DNA from 3 places in the Bradyrhizobium sp. CCBAU 25338 genome. Region 1 is predicted to be linked to each of the others. Evidence: predicted binding sites of a transcription regulator. Region 1 holds the regulator's gene; each other region holds the start of a gene.
What was found. Region 1 encodes PhoB, which activates phosphate uptake and scavenging genes when phosphate is short. Its sites were predicted from a motif close to TGTCATNNANCTGTCAT; they were not measured.
Positions count from the first base shown of each region.

Region 2: a site for PhoB is predicted at 5,418-5,434, ahead of ACM42_RS19835 (ExeM/NucH family extracellular endonuclease). Genes of this name have one in related genera too.
Region 3: a site for PhoB is predicted at 5,839-5,855, ahead of ACM42_RS20435 (YdcH family protein). Genes of this name have one in related genera too.

Region 1 covers NZ_LFKY01000003.1:489,196-496,690, reverse strand. The annotation lists gene ACM42_RS07615 (ATP-binding protein) at 1-405, shown strand, start outside; gene pstS (phosphate ABC transporter substrate-binding protein PstS) at 550-1,563, shown strand; gene pstC (phosphate ABC transporter permease subunit PstC) at 1,741-2,730, shown strand; gene pstA (phosphate ABC transporter permease PstA) at 2,735-3,580, shown strand; gene pstB (phosphate ABC transporter ATP-binding protein PstB) at 3,577-4,398, shown strand; gene phoU (phosphate signaling complex protein PhoU) at 4,410-5,126, shown strand; gene phoB (phosphate regulon transcriptional regulator PhoB) at 5,159-5,866, shown strand; gene ACM42_RS07580 (GcrA family cell cycle regulator) at 6,101-6,613, opposite strand; gene ACM42_RS07575 (aspartate aminotransferase family protein) at 7,072-7,495, shown strand, end outside.
Region 2 covers NZ_LFKY01000037.1:299,182-306,676, forward strand. The annotation lists gene ACM42_RS19835 (ExeM/NucH family extracellular endonuclease) at 1-5,293, opposite strand, end outside; gene ACM42_RS19840 (type I secretion system permease/ATPase) at 5,796-7,495, shown strand, end outside.
Region 3 covers NZ_LFKY01000038.1:53,077-60,571, reverse strand. The annotation lists gene ACM42_RS20485 (hypothetical protein) at 1-8, shown strand, start outside; gene ACM42_RS20480 (tetratricopeptide repeat protein) at 34-684, opposite strand; gene rpsU (30S ribosomal protein S21) at 936-1,232, opposite strand; gene aqpZ (aquaporin Z) at 1,494-2,216, shown strand; gene ACM42_RS20465 (5-(carboxyamino)imidazole ribonucleotide synthase) at 2,343-3,449, opposite strand; gene purE (5-(carboxyamino)imidazole ribonucleotide mutase) at 3,446-3,934, opposite strand; gene ACM42_RS20455 (GGDEF domain-containing protein) at 4,077-4,796, shown strand; gene ACM42_RS20450 (hypothetical protein) at 4,799-5,050, opposite strand; gene ACM42_RS20445 (hypothetical protein) at 5,074-5,292, opposite strand; gene ACM42_RS20440 (YdcH family protein) at 5,406-5,612, opposite strand; gene ACM42_RS20435 (YdcH family protein) at 5,942-6,121, shown strand; gene ACM42_RS20430 (NAD(P)/FAD-dependent oxidoreductase) at 6,282-7,385, opposite strand.

The DNA.
Region 1 (7,495 bases):
ATCGATCTGCCGGAGCCGCCGGTGATGATCGCGGGGGACCGCGAGGAACTGCTCCGCCTGTTCGAGAACCTGATCGAGAACGCGCTCAAATACGGCGCCTCCGGCGGCCGCGTCATCGTGTCGCTGACATCCGGCGTCGCCACTGATGGAACTCAGGAAATCCGGGTCCTGGTCCGCGATTTCGGCCCCGGCATCGCGCCCGAGCACCTGCCGCGGCTGACCGAGCGCTTCTACCGGGTGGACGTCGGCGACAGCCGCTCGCAAGGCGGGACCGGGCTCGGATTATCGCTGGTGAAACATATTCTTAACCGCCATCGCGGCCGGCTTCTGATTGAAAGCGTGCCCAAGCAGGGCGCCACTTTCACGGCGTGTTTTCCCCAGGCGAAGATTTCGGCTCAGGCCTAAAAACCAAGCGGATTCAATTGCTTGGTGGCGTCATCCAACTGTCATGAAACCTTCGTAAAAGCACAGCCGACCGCTCCTAAACGGGCGGCGCGGGGAGCGCGATCGGGCGCGGATGGCGCTTCGCTCCCCTGTATGGAGACCAGCATGAATTTCCTCAAAACTATGGTCGCTGCTGGCTTGGTCGCCGCATCGACGACGGCAGCCTTTGCGGCCGACATCACCGGCGCCGGCGCGACGTTCCCGTTCCCGCTCTATTCGAAGTGGGCTGACGCCTACAAGAAGGAGACCGGCAACGGTCTGAACTACCAGTCGATCGGTTCGGGCGGCGGCATCAAGCAGATCCAGGCCAAGACCGTCACCTTCGGCGCGAGCGATATGCCTCTCAAGCCTGAGCAACTTGAAAAGGACGGAATGATCCAATGGCCGCAGGCGATGGGTGCCTTGGTGCCGGTCGTCAATCTCGAAGGGATCAAGTCGGGCGAGCTGGTGTTTTCTGGCGAGTTGCTGGGCGACATCTATCTGGGCAAGGTCAAGACATGGAATGACCCGGCGATCGCCAAGCTTAATCCCAAAGTGAAGCTCCCCTCGGACGCCATCACCGTCGTGCGTCGGTCGGACGGCTCCGGCACCACGTTCATCTGGACCGATTTCCTTACGAAGACCAATGCCGAGTGGAAGACAAAGGTCGGTGCCGGTACCGCGGTCGAGTGGCCAACGGGTGTTGGCGCCAAAGGCAATGAAGGCGTCGCGGGCAATGTCAGCCAGACCAAGAACTCGATCGGCTATGTCGAGTATGCCTATGCCAAGCAAAACAAGCTGACCTACGGTGCCCTGATCAACAAGTCCGGCAAGACCGTGCAGCCGACCGTTGCGGCCTTCCAGGCAGCAGCCGCCAACGCCGACTGGGCCGGCTCCAAGAACTACTATGTGATCCTGACCGACCAGCCCGGTGAAACGTCGTGGCCGATTACCGGCGCGACCTTCATCTTGATGCACAAGGATGCGACCGACAAGGCGGCGTCCCAGGAAGCCATCAAGTTCTTCAAGTGGGCGTTCGAGAAGGGCGACAAGATGGCGGAGGAGCTCGATTACATCCCGATGCCCGACACGGTCGTGAAGCAGATCGAGAAGACGTGGGCTGCCGAGATCAAGAGCTGATTGCAGCGTACTGAAACTCGCGCTCCGCCTCGGCGGGCGCGAGTGAAAGAACGGCCCGGAATCCCAGGATTCCGGGTCCTTGAGACCACCCGGAACGACGCGGCAAACCGTCGAAAACGACCGCCTTTGGCGGCATGCAGATGGCGTAAGGCAAAACAGGGGATCGGCGTGGCAGAGATGGCCGTTCAGAGCGATGCAATCGACGACGCCGGACCGTATGATCGCGCCAAGGCCTTGGGCGCGTTCAAGCTCGGTGACGTCACCTTCTACTGGGTCACGCGGCTTTCCGCGATCTCGGTGCTGCTGATCCTCGGCGGCATTATCATTTCGCTGATCGTGGGCGCCTTCCCGGCGATCAAGGAATACGGCCTGTCGTTCCTGTGGACGCAGCGCTGGGCCCCTTCGGCCGATCCGCCCGTGCTCGGCGCGCTCGGGCCGATGTACGGTACGCTCGTCACCTCCTTCATCGCGATGCTGATCGCCATTCCCGTCGGTCTCGGCATTGCGATCTTCCTCACCGAGCTCTGTCCGCAATGGCTGCGCCGCCCGATCGGCATGGCGATCGAGCTGCTCGCCGGCATTCCCTCGATCATCTACGGCATGTGGGGCTTCTTCGTGCTGGGGCCGTTCCTGGCCAACACCTTCCAGCCCTTCATGATCAGGGTGTTCGACGGCGTGCCCGTGCTCGGCGCGATCTTCGCGGGTCCCCCGTCCTATCTCAGCCTGTTCAATGCCGCGCTGATCCTCGCCATCATGGTGCTGCCCTTCATCACCTCGATCTCGGTCGACGTGTTCAAGACGGTGCCGCCGGTGCTGAAGGAAGCCGCCTACGGTGTCGGCTGCACCACGTGGGAAGTCGTGCGCAGCGTGGTGATCCCGTATACCCGCGTCGGCATCATCGGCGGCGTCATGCTGGCGCTGGGTCGCGCGCTCGGCGAGACGATGGCCGTGACTTTCATCATCGGCAATTCGTTTCGCATCTCTTCATCGATTTTCGCCCCGGGCACCACGATCTCGGCAGCGATCGCATCCGAGTTCGCCGAGAGCGACGGCTTGCACCAGTCCGGCCTGATCCTGCTCGGCCTGCTCCTGTTCGTGCTGACGTTCTTCGTGCTCGCGGCCGCGCGGCTGATGCTGATGCGCCTGGAAACCAAGGCCGGAAAGTGAAGCCATGAACCCGATCTATTCGCGCCGCCGCCGCTGGGACATCGTCATCCGCGGCCTCTGCATCGCAGCCGCCGCCTTCGGCGTCACCTGGCTCGCGCTGATCCTGGTCACGCTGCTCTACAACGGCTTGGCTGGGCTCAACCTTCAGGTCTTCACCGCAGACACGCCGCCGCCCGGATCGACCGAGGGCGGCCTTCGCAACGCCATCGTCGGCTCGCTGATCATGACCGTGATCGGCGTCGGCATCGGCGCGCCGCTCGGCATGTTCGCCGGCACCTATCTTGCCGAATACGGACGCAACGACAGGCTGACCTCGGTCATCCGTTTCATCAACGACATCCTGCTCTCGGCGCCCTCGATCATCATCGGCCTGTTCATCTACGGTGCGGTCGTGGTGCCGATGCGAGGCTTCTCGGCAATCGCTGGCGCGCTGGCGCTCGCCGTGATCGTGATCCCGGTCGTGGTGCGCACCACGGAGGACATGCTGCTGCTGGTGCCGAACCCGCTGCGTGAGGCGGCCTCCGCGCTCGGGCTGCCGCGCTCGCTGGTGATCAAGCGCATCGCCTACCGTGCGGCGCGCTCGGGCCTCATCACCGGCGTGCTGCTGGCCACTGCTCGCGTCGCGGGCGAGACCGCGCCGCTGCTGTTCACCGCGCTGTCGAACCAATTCTTCAGCCTCGGCCTGGACAAGACGATGGCCAACCTGCCGGTGACCATCAACAACTTCGTGCAGAGCCCCTACGCCTACTGGAAGCAACTCGCCTGGAGCGGTGCGCTGCTGATCACCCTGACTGTGCTTGCCCTGAACATTGGCGCCCGCATCCTTGGTGCCGAGAGGACCGCAAAATGAGTGAAATGTCTGTTTCCGTAAGCGCGCCGACCGTTCACCCCGGCTCGCAGCCGCTGCCCGAGGCGCCTGCCAAGGTCACGGCGCGCAACCTCAATTTCTACTACGGTGAGCACCATGCGCTGAAGAACATCAATCTGGCGCTCGGCACCAATCGCGTCACGGCCTTCATCGGCCCTTCCGGCTGCGGCAAGTCGACCCTGCTGCGTATCTTCAACCGGATGTACGACCTCTACCCGGGCCAGCGCGCCACCGGCCAGCTCATGCTCGACCACACCAACATGCTCGACCCCAAGCTCGACCTCAATCTGCTGCGCGCGCGGGTCGGCATGGTGTTCCAGAAGCCGACCCCGTTCCCGATGACGATCTACGAGAACATCGCCTTCGGGATCCGCCTCTACGAGAAGATCTCGAAATCGGAGATGGACGATCGCGTGGAGAAGGCGCTGCGCGGCGGCGCGCTGTGGAACGAGGTCAAGGACAAGCTCAATGCCTCCGGCCTGTCGCTCTCCGGCGGCCAGCAGCAGCGCCTCTGCATTGCCCGTACCGTCGCGGTGCGGCCCGAGGTGATCCTGTTCGACGAGCCCTGCTCGGCGCTCGACCCGATCTCGACCGCCAAGGTCGAGGAGCTGATCCAGGAATTGTCCGAGAACTACACGATCGCGATCGTCACCCACAACATGCAGCAGGCGGCCCGCGTCTCCGACAAGACCGCCTTCATGTATCTCGGCGAGCTGATCGAGTTCGACGACACCAGCAAGATCTTCACGTCGCCGACCGACCGGCGCACGCAGGATTACATCACCGGCCGGTTCGGCTGAGGAGACGGAACATGGGTTCTGAACATACCGCAAAGGCTTTCGATACCGACCTCCAGGAACTCACCCGCCTGGTCGCCGAGATGGGCGGCATCGCCGAGCGCATGATCGTCGATTCCGTCGACGCGCTGATCCGCCGCGACGTCGCGCTCGGTCAACGCGTCGTCGCCACCGACGCCGAACTCGACACGCTGCAGAAGCGCATCGAGGAGCGCGCCGTGCTCACCATCGCCCGCCGCCAGCCGATGGCCGTTGATCTGCGCGAGATCGTCGGGGCCATGCGCGTCGCGACCGATCTCGAGCGCATCGGCGATCTCGCCAAGAACATGGGCAAGCGCGTCGCAGCGCTGGAGACGGATTTTCATCCGCTGAAACTGTTCCGCGGCCTGGAACACATGACCGACCTCGTACAGCAGCAGGTCAAGTCGGTGCTGGACGCCTATGCCGCGCACGATCTGCCGGCAGCGATGGCGGTGTGGAAGGGCGACGAGGAAGTCGATGCCATCTGCACCTCGCTGTTCCGCGAACTCCTCACCTACATGATGGAGGATCCGCGCAACATCTCGTTCTGCATCCATTTGATGTTCTGTGCCAAGAACATCGAGCGGATCGGCGACCACGCCACCAACATCGCCGAGACCGTATTCTACATGATCGAGGGTCAGGCGATCACCGACAAGCGGCCGAAGGGCGACATGACGACCTTCGCCACGACGGTGCCGAATACCTAAACGGTGCCGAATACCCAAGGAGCGACGACAACATGGGCGCACGCATTATGGTGGTTGAGGACGAGGAAGCTCTCACCGAGCTTCTTCGCTACAACCTCGAAGGCGACGGCTATGACGTTGAGACGGTGATGCGCGGCGATGATGCCGACACCCGCCTCAAGGAGCACATTCCCGATCTGATCGTGCTCGACTGGATGCTGCCGGGCCTGTCGGGCATCGAGCTGTGCCGGCGGCTGCGCACCCGTCCCGAAACCAAGCAGCTTCCGATCATCATGCTGACCGCGCGCGGCGAAGAAAGCGAGCGGGTGCGGGGACTTGCGACCGGTGCCGACGACTACATCGTCAAGCCGTTCTCGGTGCCGGAGCTGCTGGCGCGCGTGAAGGGCCTGCTCAGGCGCGCCAGCCCCGAGCGGCTCGCCACCGTGCTCGCCTATGGCGACATCGAGCTCGACCGCGACAAGCGCCGCGTGGCGCGTTCGGGCCGGCCGATCGATCTCGGCCCGACCGAATATCGTCTGCTGGAGTTCTTCCTGGAGCATCCCGGCCGCGTGTTCTCGCGCGAGCAGCTGCTCGACAGCGTCTGGGGCCGCGACATCTACATCGACGAGCGCACTGTCGACGTCCACATCGGCCGCCTGCGCAAGCTGCTCAATCTCGGCCGGGAGCAGGATCCGATCCGCACCGTGCGTGGCGCCGGCTATGCGCTGGACGATCGGTTCGCGAAGGCGGAGCAGACCTGAGTTTTGTGGATGTCGAATTAGCGAGCCGCGGCAACAATCTTGGCCGTCATCCCGGGGCGCGCGTAGCGCGAGCCCGGGATCCATAACCACAAGACGTGGTTTGGCGAAGACTCGCAGTAGCCATCTCGCGCAATCACTGCGCCCTGTGGTTATGGATCCCCGCCTCCGCGGGGATGACACCGAGTAAGTCGAGCCGTCATCGTGTGACGGCTGCAGTCAGCTAAATCCGCAAACTCACCGCGTGCCCGGCTTCGCCGGCGCGCGCCGGCGATCCGCTGCGGGTTGATACGCCACGCGCGAATGCTGGGCGCAATAGGGCAGGCCGGAGAGCGCCTTGCCGCCGCAGAAGAAGAAATCCGGGCTCGAGGGATCTCCGACCGGCCAGTGGCAGGTCGCCTCGTTCAGCTCCAGCAGCGACAGCCGCTGGTTCATCGGCACCACATTGTCGTAGGTGACGGGTTCGGCCTCCACCTCGACCTCGAAGGCCTGCGCCAGCGCGGTGTTGCCGCGGGCAACGGGGCGGGTCACCCGCATCATGTGCTGCGCGGGCCGCGCCTTGCGCGGCCGGGGCGCTGCCGACGAAGGGCTCTTGGCGCGGCCGGACAGGCCGAGCCGGTGCACTTTGCCGATCACGGCATTGCGGGTCACATTGCCGAGCTCCGCCGCGATCTGGCTGGCCGAAAGTCCGGCCTCCCAAAGCTTCTTCAGCTGCTCGACGCGATCATCGGACCAGGTCAAAACCGTCATTGCACCCTTTCCCTCGCTGCGCGCCTACCATCCTGGGGCCTTCGCAGCGATTGCCTAAGCCTTGAAAAACCCGTGCGGCCAGAATCCCTTAAGGCTCGCCGGGCGCGCTCAAGACGCCCGAACGTTTACGCCGGTACATGAGGACTTAAGGGATCAGAACTGCTGCACGAGATGTCGTATCTGACAGTCCAAACGCTACAATATGGCGTGACTCCCGCGCAAGAGTCCGCCGACTCGCGTCCACATGTTCCGTGGTGAAAATCCCGCGAAATCGGCACCGCAAGACTACGGATTCAGCGTTTCGCGGGGCTTTCCGGGCGGCATTGACACCCGTCTTGCCAGGCATAAGATAGTCCTACGTGCCGCCCTTAAAAGGCGGCACGTTTCGTTTTCCGGGCCGGTCAATGGTGCGTTGCGTAATGCGCGCGTCACACCGTCCGCAACATTCAAGTGACGTCATGACGAACAGCGCCGCGCCGCATTTGCTCCCCGTTTTCGCCAGGGCCGACCTCGGTTTCGAGCGCGGCGAAGGCTGCTGGCTGATCGCAACCAATGGGGATCGCTATCTCGATTTCACCTCCGGCGTGGCGGTGAATGCGCTCGGCCATGCGCATCCCACTCTGGTCAAGGCGTTGCAGGAGCAGGCGACGAAGCTCTGGCACATGTCGAACCTGTTCCAGAGCCCGGACGGCGAGAAGCTCGCGGCGCGTCTGTGCAATGAGAGTTTTGCGGACTTCGTGTTCTTCTGCAATTCCGGCGCCGAGGCGCTGGAAGGCGTGATCAAGCTGGTGCGCCACCATCACTTCTCCAAGGGGCATCCTGAGCGCTACCGCATGATCACATTCGAGGGCGCCTTCCATGGCCGCACACTGGCGACGCTGG
Region 2 (7,495 bases), on a different contig from region 1:
CTTCACCGGCTTCAGCAGTGTCGCCCGCGCCAGCCACCAGCTCGTCGTTGCCGTCGCCACCTTGCAGGGTGTCGTAGCCTTCGCCGCCGACCAGGACGTCGTCGCCTTCGCCGCCGGTCAGGGTGTCGTCACCGTCGCCGCCCGCCAGCCGGTCGTCGTCAGCGCCACCGTCGAGCGTGTCATCGCCTGCACCGCCAAGCAGCGTGTCGTCGCCGTCACCGCCGGACAGGGTATCATCGCCTTCCCCGCCATCGAGCTGGTCGTCGCCACCCAGCCCGGCGAGGACGTCGTCGCCCCCGAGACCGTTGAGGACGTCGTCACCGAGCGCGCCGGTGAGTTCGTTGTCACCGTCGTCGCCGACCAGCACCAGCGCGTCGGTTTCGAGCACCGTGTCTTGACGATAGTCGAGGTTCTGGATGCGCTCGTCGTGCGCCCGGTCGGTGTCGGCGACGTCGTAGGGCGTGTCGGAGTAGTTCGCCGCCATGTATTCGGCGAAGGCATCCTGCTCGGTGCCTTCGGCGGCGAAGTTCGCCTCCTGCCCCGCATCCGGAACCAGGTCCGGCGACAGATTGACGACGTTGGCAAAGGCGGGATTGGCCGCGATGAAGCTCGCGAACGGATAGCCGTCGCCGCCGGTGAGCAGGAAGCTCAAGGTCACGACCCGGATCGCCATCTCCGGATCGACCACCAGTTCGCCGTTCGCGACCAGCGCCAGCACCGGATTGCCGTTGTCATCGATCAGCGCTGCCGACTGCACGCGGTTGCCGGCCGGCAAATCCTTATCGAACGAGAACGCGATGCCGCCGACCTGGGCGAACTGGCCGGGCGTCGCGGTCGCGGTGGTCGCCGCCACCGCGTGCTCGAGCACCTCGAGCAGCTGATCCGCGGTCACCGTGACCATCGACAGCGCGTTGTTGAAGCGCAGCGAGTTGGCGATATCGAGCTGCGACACCTCGCCCGCTTCCTTGCCGACGCTGGTGTTCGCCAGCGGCGGGCTCTCCACCGCTTCGCCGCCGACCGCATAGACGTAGCCGATCGAGTCGCGGATGCCGCCGCCGTTCTTAATCGAAACCAGCACGGTCGGGTCGACCTTCTGGGCGTACCACAGGTTCGCATCGGCGGAGAGGTCGCCGAGGTTGGTCTCCTCGCTGCGACGGCCCTCGAGATAGACCTCCGTCTTGCCGAAAGTGTTGCCGTCCTGCACATCGATGATGCCACCCACCGCCTGGGCGATGTCGTTGACCAGATCGCCGCGGCCGCCGTCGGCAAACGGATCGGCGTCGTCGGCATCTACGTCGCCGTCATCGTCGACATCGACTGTGGTGTTGCCGTCGTACAGCGAGGCGACCACCTCTTCCGTGCTGGCGTAGGCGCCGTTGACCGCCGTGTTGGCGGTGTAGATCACGTTGCCTTCAGCATCGAAATCGACCACCAGTCGTCCGACATAGGAATACTCACCGGAGGTGTTGACGATCAGCGTGGTTTTGCCGTCGGCGTTCGCGGTGACGATCGGATAGGTGTCGGCAGCGGTGTCGCCGGCACGGAGCGCGTCGGTCTCGTCCGCCAGCAGCGTGTGCGAGCCGCCGGCGACGATGACGTCGACGCCGTGCAGCAGGGGCGCCAGCGCTTTTTCGAGCGCGAGCTGCTGCAGATGGCTGACCAGGATGATCTTGTTGATGCCCTGCGCCAGCAGACCGTCGATAGTCGGCTGCAGGATTGCCGCCAGTGCCGCCATGTCATCGACATTGTCGCCGATCACTTCGACGCCGCCGGTCGAGGAGATGCTCTGCACGATCTGCGTGGTCGCGCCGATCACGCCGATCTTTTCGCCGTTCTCCTCGATGACCGTGGCTGGCGCGATCTTCTTGCCGATACCGGCCTCCGGCGGGAAGCCGGTGTAGGCGTCGGCATCCTGGATCGTGCCGGTGTAGACCGAGGCGAGATTGGCATCGGCCGAGAAGTCCAGATTGGCTGCGAGGTACGGGAACTGCGCGCCGGGATAGCCGGCGGTCTGCTTGATGATGTCGGCGAACGCCTTGGTGCCGGCGTCGAATTCGTGATTGCCGATCGCCGAGGCCTGCACGCCGATGATGTTCAGCATCGCCATGTCGGCGGTGCCGAAGCCGGGCGAGATATTCAGCGTCCCGGCAGCGAGGCCGTAGTAGGTCTCCAGCGCGGTTTCGTAGACCTCCTTCAGCGAGCCGTCGCTGCCGGCGCTGAAGAACGGGCTGGGAATGAAATTGTCGCCCGACGACAGCGTGATGGAGTTGTCGTAGGTCTCCTCGAGATAGTCGACGATCGCCGCGAAGTTGCCGGCGCGATCGACTGCGTTCAGGCCCGCCTCGAAGTCCGATGCATGGAGGATTTGCAGCGTGTAAGCGGGGGTCGGCTCCTGCTCTCCGAGATTGAGGCCTACGATCACCGGATCGTGGTCGGACACCCGGATCGAGGAGTCGCCGTCGAAGATCGAGGTGTCGCGGCCGTAGTCGGTGTTGTAGTCGAGCGCGTCGGCCTCGTCGGCGTTGATGTGCCAGGTGGTCACACCGGACACCTGCGCGCCGAGGCTGGCATTGGCGAACGCATAGTCGAGCGTGCCGGTCTGGCCGTCGAACACATAGGAATAAGCGCCGTCCTCACGGTCCTGCAGATTCTCATAGCCCGCGCCCTCGATGAGCGCGGTCGACTGCTCCTTGGCGTAGCCGTTGAAGTCGCCGAGCAGCATCACGTCCGGATCGCCCGAGCCGGTCGGATCGCTCGCCGCCCACGCGGTCAGCGCGGTGGCGGCCAGCTCGCGCTGGTTCTGCCAGTTGCCCTGGCCGTCACCCTGATCGGAATCGGCGCCGGAGCCGGTACCGCTCTTGGACTTGAGATGGTTGGCGATCGCCGTGAAGGTTTCGCCGGTCGCCAGCTCCTCGAAGGTCACCGCGATCGCGTTGCGGCTGGTGTTCTCGCCGTCGAACACCGCGCCGACCGTGCTCTGCCCGAGCAGGCCGCCAAGGCCGAGGCCGGGCAGGTCCGCGTCGTTGAGGATCTCGATGGTCGTACCGTCGGCGATCTTCACCGCGGTGGTGTCGTAGATGAAGCCGACCGCGATGGCGTCGCCGCCAACGAACTGCTGGCCGGGATCGACCCAGGCATAGGTACCGGCCCCAGCCACGGCATTGAGCTGTTCGACCAGATATTTGATGGCGTTGCCGGACGATGCAGCGGAGAAGTCGTTCTCCAGCTCGGTCAGCGCCAGCACGTCAACGTCCATGTCGAGGATGGTCGCGACCAGCTTCTCGGTCTGACGCGCGAACTCCGCGGCGTTGTCGGCGCCGCGCGGCGCTTCGCCGATCGCGGTGGTGCCGCCATTGTCCAGCGTAGTGAAGTAGTTCAGCACGTTGAAGCTCGCCACCTTCAGGCGGCCGCCGACGTCTTCCGGCGCATCGGTGCGCGGATTGTCGCCGGCTCCGAAGGTGTTGGCGCCATCCTCGACCGAGCGGATCCGCCAGGTCGCCCCCGAGGCGGAGTTGCCGGCCCATTGATAGTCGAGCACGCCAGTCAGGCCGGTGACGGTGTCACCCATCCGGACCGCGTCGGCGGTGCCGTAGTTCGGCGCGGCGGACGGGTTGTCGTTCGGATCGAAGCCGTCGAGGTTGTTGATCGCGGCGTTCTGGACGTTCAGGCCATCGTCATAGGTGATGGTGCGAGCACCGAGCTCGGCCAGATACGCCTGGTAGGCGGCGGCGTCGGGCGCGTTCTCCTGCGTGAACTGTTCGGGCCGTTCGCCCGCCACCAGCTTGATCTCGTTGAACCGGTCGAGATTGTACTGCTCGGTGACGGTCAGGGTCTGCGGAATCGTGACCAGCATGCCTTCATAGGCTTCAAGATCGGGCTGGTAGTCGCCGTCCTGGCTCAGCGTGGTGCCCATCGACGACAGGTCGATCTGCACCGCCATCGTGTCGACGTCGGCCACCGCGCCGGCCTGGACGACCGAAATGTTGCTGGCGGTGAGCTCGGTCAGACCGAAATATTCGCTGATCGAGCCGGTGACGCGGACCCGGTCGCCGATCTGGACGTCGGTGGCGCCGCCGTAGACGAATATCGCCTCGGAGGTCAGCACGTTGCCGTCGGAATCGGTGGTCTCCTCCTGGAGATAGAAGCCGTTGAGATTGCGGTTGGCGTCGGCATCGCCGTTCTGGAAGTCGCCGACCACGATGGCTTCGACGGTCACAGTCTGACCGACCATGGCGCTGCCGGCCCCGCTGCCCTGAATCGCGCTGATCTTGGTAATGCCGACGTCGTCGTTGACGATGGTGCCGGTCGCCGTCGCGGCGCTGCCGATCGTGGTGGTCACGGCCACCGAATTGGAAACGTCCTGCAGCGTCAGTGTGAAGCTCTCGTTCGCCTCATTGTCGATGTCGCCGGCGACGGTAACGGTCACGACCGCGGAGGTCTCTCCCGCCGCGATGCTGCCGCTGAAGCTGACCGGTTTGCCGCCGACGTAGTCCGCCGCATCGGTCTGCGCCGAAGCGATCGTTCCCGAGAACGCGACGTCGCCCGTGGTGCCGCCGCTGCGCTCGACGGTGAACTGATAGACGGTCGGGCCGCTGTTACCTTCGTCATGCGACACCGTGAGCGAATCCGGCGCGAAGGCGACGTGATGAACTTCGATCGACGATTCGGACGAACTGGTGACGCGGATGTCGTCGATGCCGACCCACTCGTCATTGCCGACGGCGTTGGTGGTGAGAATGCGAACCTGGATGTCGTTGCGGCCGTCGACGGCGGCGGGCAGCAGCAGATCGAACGGCGTCACCTGGGTCGCGGCACCGCCGGTGGTGACGTCGGCGGCGTAACCGCTCGGAACGTTGGTCCACGCCCCGCTCGAACCGAGCCGGTACTGCACGTTGATCTGCTGCGCCGAGTCGTCCGTGCTGGCGTCGAGGTCGCGTGCGTTGAAGCTCAGCCGGACATCTTTGCGGCCGGTGGCGTCGAGATGGATCACGAGGCTGGGGGCATCCGCACTGTTTGAGCCGTTCAGCGCCACCGTCGGGTCGGCGATCTGGAATTCGGCCACACCGCCGTTGGTGATGGCGGTGTTGGTCTGGTTGGCGACGACGTCGGCATCTCCTGACGACGATCCGGTAGCCGTACGCGCGTCCACCCCGGTGGCCGAAACGACATCGTTGCCGAGATAGCCGACGATCGATGCGACCCCCGACCAGTCATCGTTGGTCGTGATAAGGCCGGTATTGGACCAGTCCTGCAGGAAATCGCCATTCGCCAGGACATGAGGGGTCGTCGACATGTATCGCCACTCCAGCGCTTGAGATGAAGACGTCGCGGATCACCGCCTCACGGCATGCGTAAGGGCGCGGTCCAGACGGCCGATGGTTAACGGATCGTTAATGCGCGTTTCTAGAACGCCGACGACAACAGATCGGTGACTGCTTCTTAACGGGCCGGTGAAGTCACGACACGAAAGGCCCCGAAGACCGCGCGAACCAACGACTCGATCTGCGACAGGCGGCGCGCTCGACCTCTCGGCCGGCAGCAATCGCCAATGAGTCATCGCGCTACAGCTCGATCAGCCCGCCGCGAGGGGCGACCACGCCAGGTTTCGATTGCCGGCCCGCGCGGCCGAACTTCCGAACCAAGGCGGCGTTTCGTCGCAGGTTGTCGCGGCCTCGTTGCCATGGGCCCGCGTTTTCGCGCACCGCGCTTTGTCATGCGCCTGACGTTGAACCTCGCTAACGAACGCCGACCGCATCCGACCGTGACGGTCCGACGTCGTTTTTGAATTGAGTATCATGACCGCAACAACGTCCTCCGCGTCGACTCCCGCGTCCGGCGATCTCGCGTCGGCCGCGATCGCCTCCTGCAGAACGGCCTTTCTGACGGTGGGACTGTTCTCGGCGGTGCTCAATCTGCTGATGCTCACCGGCTCTATCTACATGCTGCAGGTGTACGACCGGGTCATTCCATCGCACAGCATTCCGACCTTGATCGCGCTGTCGATCGCGGTGGCGGCGGCGTATGCGATGCAAGGGCTGTTCGACCTGCTGCGTCAGCGCATTCTGACCCGGATCGGATCGGCGCTGCACGCCGCGCTGTGGCAACCGGTCGTCTGCAACATCCTGCGCGGGCCGCTGCGCGGCGGCGCGAATCGCGGCCTGCAATTGTCACATGATCTGGACTCGGTCCGGTCGTTCCTTTCCGGGCTCGGCCCGACGACCTTGTTCGACTTGCCGTGGATGCCGCTGTATCTCGCCGGCTGCTTTCTCTTGCATCCTTATCTCGGCTGGACGCTGGTCGCGGGCGCGGCGCTGCTGTTCGGGATCGCGCTGCTCACCGAGGTGCTGACGCGGGCGCCGACCCGGGACGCGTCACGTGCCGGCGCAATCCGCGGCGTCCAGCTTGAAGCCGGTCGGCGCAACGCCGAAATCGTGGCCGCGCTGGGGATGGAGCAGCGGTTGATCGACCGGATCGGGGCCGCCAACGACGATCTCGTCGCCGCCCAGCAGCGCAACGCCGATATCGCCGGATCGCTCGGCGCGTTGTCGAAGACGCTGCGCTTCATGCTGCAATCGGCGCTGCTCGGCCTCGGCGCCTATCTGGTGATCGAGGGGCAGGCCAGCGGCGGCGTGATGATCGCCGCGTCGATCATGGGCAGCCGCGCGCTCGCGCCGGTGGAACTGGCGATCTCCATCTGGCGTCCGTTCCTCGGCGCGCGACAGGCGGGCCAACGGCTCCGCGCCGCCCTGCGCGACGGCGACGCCCCGAATCCGGACGTCGCGCCCGAACGCGCCGTCCATCGGCTCACGGTCGAGCAGGTAACGATCGCCGCCCCCGGCGGCACCACCGCGATCGTGCACAACGCGTCGTTCGCACTTGAAGCCGGACAGGCGGTCGGCATCATTGGCCCGTCAGCGGCCGGCAAATCGACGCTGGCGCGGGCGCTGGTCGGGATCTGGCCGATCGCACGCGGCGAGATCCGCCTTGATGGCGCCACCCTCGACCAGTGGCCGGCAGAAATTCGTGGCGGCATGATCGGCTATCTGCCGCAGGACGTCGAATTGTTCGACGGAACGGTGGCGGAGAACATCGCACGCTTCGACCCGGAGATCGACGAGGCGGCGGTGATCGCCGCGGCGAAGGCCGCCGGCGCCTATGAGATGATCCTGAAGCTGCCGAAGGGATTCGAGATGCGGATCGGCGAAGCCGGCGCCACCCTGTCGGGCGGCCAGCGGCAGCGGATCGCGTTGGCGCGCGCGCTCTACAAGGATCCGTTCATGGTGGTGCTCGACGAGCCGAACGCCAGTCTGGATGCCGAAGGCGACGCCGCGCTGACCGACGCCATCCGGCGCGTCCGGGCTCGCGGCGGCATTGCCATCATCATCGCGCATCGACCGGCGGCGCTCGCCGCGGTCGATCTCGTGCTGACGCTGGCGACCGGCCAGGTGCAGGCGTTCGGCCCGAAGGACGAAGTGCTGCGCAAATCGCTCGCCGC
Region 3 (7,495 bases), on a different contig from region 1:
CCGATTAAGACTGGCCCGCGCTGCGCCAGACCGTCAGCCGCCGACGCGGGCGAGGCCGCTGCGGGCGGCGTCATCGCGTGGACGAAGCGCGACGGCCTTGGTGTAGGACGCGGCCGCCTTTGCCCTGTCCCCCAAACGCTCATAAGCCTGTCCGCGCGTGGTCCAGACCTGGGCATTGTGCGGATCCGCCTCGGAGGCTTCATCGAGATCGGCCGCGGCCTCCTTGAGCTTGCCGATCGCGAGATAGCTGGTGGCGCGGCCGAGCAGAGGCTCGACCTTCTGCGGGTTGAGCCCGCTCGCGGCGCTGAAATCGGCGATCGCGAAGTTGTGCTGGTTATTGCCCTGGTAGATCAGGGCGCGGCCATAGAGTGCCTGCGCATTGTAGGGATCGAGCCCGACGGCGCGATTGAACTCGTCGAGCGCTGCCGCGGTCTCGCCTGACTTCGCCAGGGACTGGCCCTTCGCGGTGCGGGCCTGAGCTTCGGCGACGTTGCCGGCGCTCACCGCGCTCTCGGCAGGCGCCTCCGCCTTGGGTGTCTCCTGCGGCTTGTCCTTCTCCGGGATCAGCGATCCCAGATCGAAGGAGCAGCCGCATAGCGCGATCCCCATCAAGCCCAACGCGAGCGGCTGCTGCCAGATCCGGCGTCGCCACGCCAAGCCGCGCTGAGGGAAAGGGGAAGCCATCTACGGTTCGCTCGCGCTAGAGCAGGAGCCGGCAAAGTGTGCCGCGGTTTCCTCTCGCGACAAACGCGGAACGCGTTGGCGCGGAGATCGTGCTCAAACAACTACCTAAAGTGCGATGACCATTCATCCAATCTTATCGCGCTTTAACGCCGCATCGGTCGTGCCCCGTCCCGCGAAGGCACCGCTCACAAACAATAACGCGGGCCAAGGGCCCGCGTCATCGAAAACCGAGATCTTAAAGGTTCGGCAAATCAGCGCGGTCCGCGCGGACCTGCACCGGGGCCGCCACGACCGCCGCGATCACCACCCGGGCCTGCGCCGAACACCGGCTTCGGCTTCATCGGCAGCAGGCCTTCGCGCTGCAGCTTCTTGCGGGCCAGCTTGCGCGCACGGCGCACGGCTTCGGCCTTTTCGCGGGCCTTCTTTTCGGACGGCTTCTCGTAATGACCGCGGAGCTTCATCTCGCGGAAAATGCCCTCGCGCTGCATCTTCTTCTTCAGCGCCTTGAGAGCTTGATCGACGTTGTTATCGCGAACGAGAACCTGCACGCGGCATCCTCTTTAGGTGGATCGGATTTGAATTCTGGTAAGTCAAAGGGGATGGCAAAAAGCCGGGCGCCCTTGGCCTTGAGCGCGCGGATGTATCAGACAAAACCTTGGATGTCCACCGGCCAAGCGGGTTTTCGGGCCAAGTTCGGCCATTAAATGCGGCGAAAATACCTCTGAACGGTCCCAATTTGGGTGGTTTGGCGCCAGAAGGCGGGCCGTTTCCGGAAGTTGATCCGGAGCTGAAATCAGGGGAGATGCCACATGGACATGAAGAAATACGCCGCCGAAGCCATCGGTACTTTTTGGCTCACATTCGCCGGTTGCGGCAGCGCGGTGATCGCGGCCGGTTTCCCGCAGGTTGGCATCGGCCTGGTCGGTGTCTCTCTCGCATTCGGCTTGAGCGTCGTCACCATGGCCTATGCGATCGGGCATATCTCCGGCTGCCATCTCAATCCGGCCGTCACGGTCGGCCTTGCCGCCGGCGGCCGCTTTCCGGCCGGCCAGATCCTGCCCTATGTGATCGCCCAGGTGGCGGGCGCGGTCGTTGCCGCGTGGCTCCTCTATGTCATCGCGAGCGGGGCGCCTGGATTCGACGTCAGCAAGGGTTTTGCCTCCAACGGCTATGATGCGCATTCTCCTGGCCAGTACAGCATGATCGTGTGCTTCCTCACCGAGGTGGTGATGACCATGATGTTCCTGTTCATCATCATGGGCGCCACCCATGGCCGCGCACCGGCGGGCTTCGCACCGCTCGCGATCGGGCTCGCGCTGGTGATGATCCATCTCGTCAGCATTCCCGTCACCAACACCTCGGTGAACCCGGCGCGCAGCACGGGCCCGGCACTGTTCGTCGGCGGCTGGGCGCTGTCGCAGCTCTGGTTGTTCTGGGTTGCACCGCTGATCGGCGGCGCGCTGGGCGGGGTGGTCTATCGCTGGCTCAGCGAGGAGCCCGCCGGCGTCGTTGCGGGCGTGAAGACGGCGTGATCGCAAAGGGGATCGCGGCCGAAGCATGATCCGGAAAAGTGCGTAGCGGTTTTCCGAAAAGATCATGCTTAAACAACAACCCAAAGCGCGATGACGATTTATCGCGCTTTGGCAGCTGCGGTCCCCTCATTTGCCCCTTGGCGGCCGGACTTCGGTGACATGGCCCATCTTGCGGCCGGGGCGCGGTGCACCCTTGCCGTAGATGTGCACGGTCGCGCCCGGCACGCTCAGCCATCTTTCGTAATCGTTGATCTCGTCGCCGATCAGGTTGGTCATGGTGACGACTTCGCCGTGGCGCACGGGCTTGCCGAGCGGCCAGCCGGCGATGGCGCGGATGTGCTGCTCGAACTGCGAGACCGAGGCGCCATCGAGCGTCCAGTGCCCGGAATTGTGCACGCGCGGAGCGATCTCGTTGACGAGCACCTTCGGTCCGGTGCCATTGGCGAGCACGAACATCTCGACAGCGAGCACGCCGACATAGTCGAGCGCGCCTGCGATCTTGCTGGCGATGCTGCGCGCTTCCTCGGCGAGCGCATCCGGAATCGCCGCGGGCGCGCGCGATATCTTCAGGATGTGGTCGCGGTGCTCGTTCTCGGTGACGTCGAAACACTCGACCTCGCCTGCGGCCGAGCGCGCGGCGATCACGGATATCTCGCGTTCGAACGGCACGAAGGCCTCCAGGATCGCCGATTTGGTGGCGAGGCTGGTCCACACCTTGGCGATGTCGTCGCCCTCGCGGATGATGACCTGGCCCTTGCCGTCATAGCCGAAGCGGCGGGTTTTCAGCACGGCCGGAAGGCCGATCCTGGCAATCGCCTCGCGTAGGGAGGTGACGGAGGTGACGTCGGCATAGGCTGCGGTGCCGATGCCGAGCCGCGTGACGAAATCCTTCTCGGCAAGGCGGTCCTGGGTGGTCTCGAGGATCTTGCGGTTGGGCAGCACGGGGCGGCGCGCATCCAGCACCATCGCGGCCGCTGCGGGCACGTTCTCGAATTCATAGGTGATGACGTCGACGTCGTTCGCGAACAACTCGAGCGCTTCGACATCGGCATATTCGGCGCAGGTCGCGTTCAGGACGACGTCGAAGGCCGGCGAGTCCGGATCGGGCGAGAACACCTGGCAGCGCAGGCCAAGCCGGGCCGCAGCCATGGCCAGCATCCGGCCCAATTGTCCGCCGCCGAGGATTCCGATGGTGTCACCGGGCTTCAGCTTCACATGCCTGGTGTCGGTCACGCCTTGTCCTCCGGACGCTCGGCGACCGCCTCAGTTTGCGCCTTGCGCCAGGCGGCGAGGCGATCGGACAGGGCCGGGTCGGACAATGCCAGCACGGCGGCCGCCAGCAGCGCGGCGTTGATCGCACCGGCCTTGCCGATGGCGAGGGTGCCGACCGGGACACCCGCCGGCATCTGGACGATCGAATAGAGCGAATCGACGCCCTTGAGCGACTTGGATTCGACGGGAACGCCGAATACCGGGAGTTCCGTCAGCGCCGCCGCCATGCCGGGCAGATGTGCAGCCCCACCGGCGCCGGCGATGATGACCTTGTAACCGGCAGCCTTGGCGCCCTTGGCGAAAGCAAACAGCCGGTCGGGCGTGCGATGTGCCGAGACGACGCGACTGTCGGCGGCAATGCCGAGCGCATCAAGCGTGTCGGCGGCATGCCGCATCGTGTCCCAGTCCGACTGGCTTCCCATGATGATGGCGATCGGCGCGGTCATGACGTCAATTGTGCCCGGAAAAACAGAAAGATAGGCCAGATTTACGGTTCCGGCCGGCGGCTCGCAAGGCGGTGGCAAGGAGAAGGGAATCCACTATCCTGTCTTGGTGAATCCCCGCAAGCCTTCATTGAGCAGGATGCCCATGAAGAAACCAAGAAGGGCGAGCGCTGCGAAGGCCAAAAACGGCCGGAAGACCAGCGCCGGCCGATCCGCCCCCAAACGGCTGACCAAGCGTCCGGCGAAGCCGCCCCGGCGCGCCGCCTCGGGCGATGGTGGGGCCAAGGACAACGTCAGGGCGACAATCCGGGGCCTGCGAGCCAAGCTCAAGGAGGCGCAGCTCCGGGTCGCGGAACTGGAAGCTGTGGCCGACACCGATTTCCTGCTCGAGATTCCCAACCGGCGCGGCTTCGAGCGCGAGCTTGCGCGCGCCATCGCCTATATGAAGCGCTACCGCGCCAGCGGGGCACTGATCGTGCTCGACGTCGATCGGCTCAAGCCGATCAACGATTCGTTCGGTCATGCCGCCGGCGACGAGGTGCTCAAGGCGATCGTCGCCACGCTGACGCGACAGGTCCGTGCCTCCGACGTGGTCGGCCGGCTCGGGGGCGACGAGTTCGCCCTGCTGCTTTGGAATCTCACCGAGACCGACGCCAAGGCGAAGGCCGCGGCCTTCGAGCAGGCGATCGACGAATTGTCCTTCGTCTTTCGCGGCCAGCACGTGACCGCGGGCGCTTCCGCCGGCGTCGCGCTGCTGGGGGCGCAGTCCGACGCAGGCCGCGCCCTGGAGGAGGCGGACGCCGCCATGTACGTGCGCAAGGCGTGCCGGCGGCACGAGCCGCGGATCAGGCTGGTCAGCAGCTGAACCTACAGTGTCCCCAGATCTTCCGGCACGTTGCCGAATTTGCGCAGCAGCCTGGCGTCGCCGAATTCGCCGGTCACGGGATCGCCGCTGCGGCTGAATGCGACCGCGCCGATGTGGCCGGCACCGTGGGCCAATATCTCGGCGCGCCGCAGCGCCGCAGTCGAGGTCTGGCATTCCTCGGCAGTGCCCGCGACCGGCGAGCCGTCTGCATCGATCAAAAAGGGCATTGCAACGTAGTAGGTCACATCCGACATCGCGTTGCTCCGGTTGTTGAAAATCAGGCGGCGCCGCTCTTGCTCCGCATCTTGCTGCGCGAGGTCTCCGGAATGCAGCCGGCGGAAATCGCCGCCTGCAATTCCTCCAGCTCGGCTTCCAGATATTCATTGGCCATGATCAGCGCCTTGATGGTGCTGCGCAGATTGCCGTCGCACATCGCGATCGCCTGATCACAGGCCTGTTCATAGTGGCTGTTGTCGAGAAGGGGCGTTGCCGACATCTGCGTTGTCCTCGTGTCGTGGCTTGGGCATTTCGGAGGTTTGGGCGCTCCAAAATGTTCCTATTTTGTTCTCATTGAGTCAAGCGGATTCATGTGGGCAGGCCGCTCACGGATCAGGCGATGATGTCGGGGGTAATCTGGTCTTCGATGAACGCGATACGGTCACGCAACAACAGCTTGCGCTTCTTCAACCGCTGTAACCGCAATAGGTCGGGGGCGGGCGATTGATGCAGTGCATCGATCGCGGCGTCCAGATCTCGGTGTTCCTGCTGCAACCGGGTGAGCTCGGCTTCGAGCTCACGCTCGTCTTCATTGGTCATGTCTGCGGTGGCCGAAAACCGATAAGCGTGAGATTAAGGCTGTGGATGCCCTGTGGAAATTATCGTCCTTGCGCGGCGTGATCGCAAGCGATCTGCGATCCTCACTCGCCAATCTCCCGCAAGATATTTCCGCAGGCTGGTGCGACGTCGCGCAGACGCATTGATATCACGGATTTTTCCCGCGCGGTTCCCCTAGTCACGCTTCGTTACATATGAACTTTCAAAAATGACACTGCGACGACGGATACCCATCGACAGAACGAATCGCTGATGTAGACTTACTTGTCCGGATCGAATCCTAAGGTTCAACCCTACCGAGGAGGTTTCGAATGACAATTCAGGCACATCTTGTTGAATTGGAACGGAAGCACAAACTTCTCGAAAACGAATTGCACGAAGCTCTCGTGCACCTTTCAACAGACGACCTGCAAATTGTTGAGTTGAAGCGCCGGAAGTTGATGGTCAAGGACCAGATCGAGCGTCTGAAGCACGGCGATACGCTCCACTAGCGACCCCCGTACATCGTAGAGTTGATCACATCCTTTCAAGCAGGGATGAAGGCATTCGTGCTCATCCCTGCTTCAAGGTGGCGCAAGACGTCTGTCTGGCGCCAGCTTTGTTGGGACCGTTTCTCGACGCCAACCGTCATCCACCTCGCGCGAAAACGCGCTAGATGTCTGCGAGTTCGGCGACGTGATCGGCGATCGCGAGCGACGACGTCAGTCCCGGGGATTCGATGCCGAACAGGTTGATCAGGCCTGCGACGCCGTGATCGCGCGGGCCCTGCATCAAGAAGTCCTGCGTGGCCACAGCCGGCGGCACGATCTTCGGGCGGATGCCCGAATAGCTCGGCATCAGCGCGCCATCGGGCAGCGTCGGCCAGTATTTGCGGATCGCCGGATAGAAGCGCTCGGCGCGTGACGGATCGACCTCGTAGTTGATCGTCTCGATCCATTCGACGTCGGGCCCGAAACGTGCCTGCCCCGCCATGTCCAGCGTCAGATGGACCCCTAGCCCGCCGGGCTCGGGCACCGGATAGATCAGACGCGAGAACGGCGCCTTGGCGTTGCAGCTGAAGTAATTTCCCTTGGCGAGATAGGCCGGAGGAATCCGGTCCAGCGGCATGCCGTCGACGTTGCGCGCGACATTCGTCGCCGACAGCCCCGCGGCGTTGACGAGGAGGCCGCATTGCAGCGTCATCGGCGCCTCGCCGCCGGCCTCGACCTCGATGACGCCGGCATTCGCCTTGGCGCGGATCAGCGGGGTGTGAAACGCGAAGGCCGCGCCGGCGTCCTCGGCCTCGCCGCGCAGCGAGAGCATGTAGGCGTGGCTGTCGATGATGCCCGTTGACGGTGACAGCAGCGCAGCATCGCAGGCGAGCGCCGGCTCCAGCGCCCGCGCGGCCTCGCCCGTGAGCAGCTGCATGTCGAGCACGCCATTGGCCTCGGCATGCGCCTTGATCGATTGCAGCCTCTCGGTTTCCTTCGCACTGGTCGCAACGATCAGCTTGCCGCAATTCTTGTGAGGGATGCCGCGCTCGGCGCAGTAGCGGTAGAGTGCGTGCTTGCCGCTGACGCACATGCGCGCCATCCAGCTCCCGGCGCGATAGTAGATGCCGGCATGGATCACCTCACTGTTGCGCGAGGAGGTGACGGTGCCGATGGCCTCGGCTGCCTCGAGCACGATGACCTCGCGCCCGGCCTGGGCGAGCTTCCGGGCTACCGCGAGCCCGACGACGCCGGCTCCGATGACGATGCAATCGACCCTATCCATGGTTGTGCAGAATGTCCGCTGGAAGTGCCGGTGGCATTGGAGCCGAGAACGAGGGCGCGGGCCCGTTTTCCATTAAGCAAGCATTTATCATGTCAGGGCAATTGCCGCAT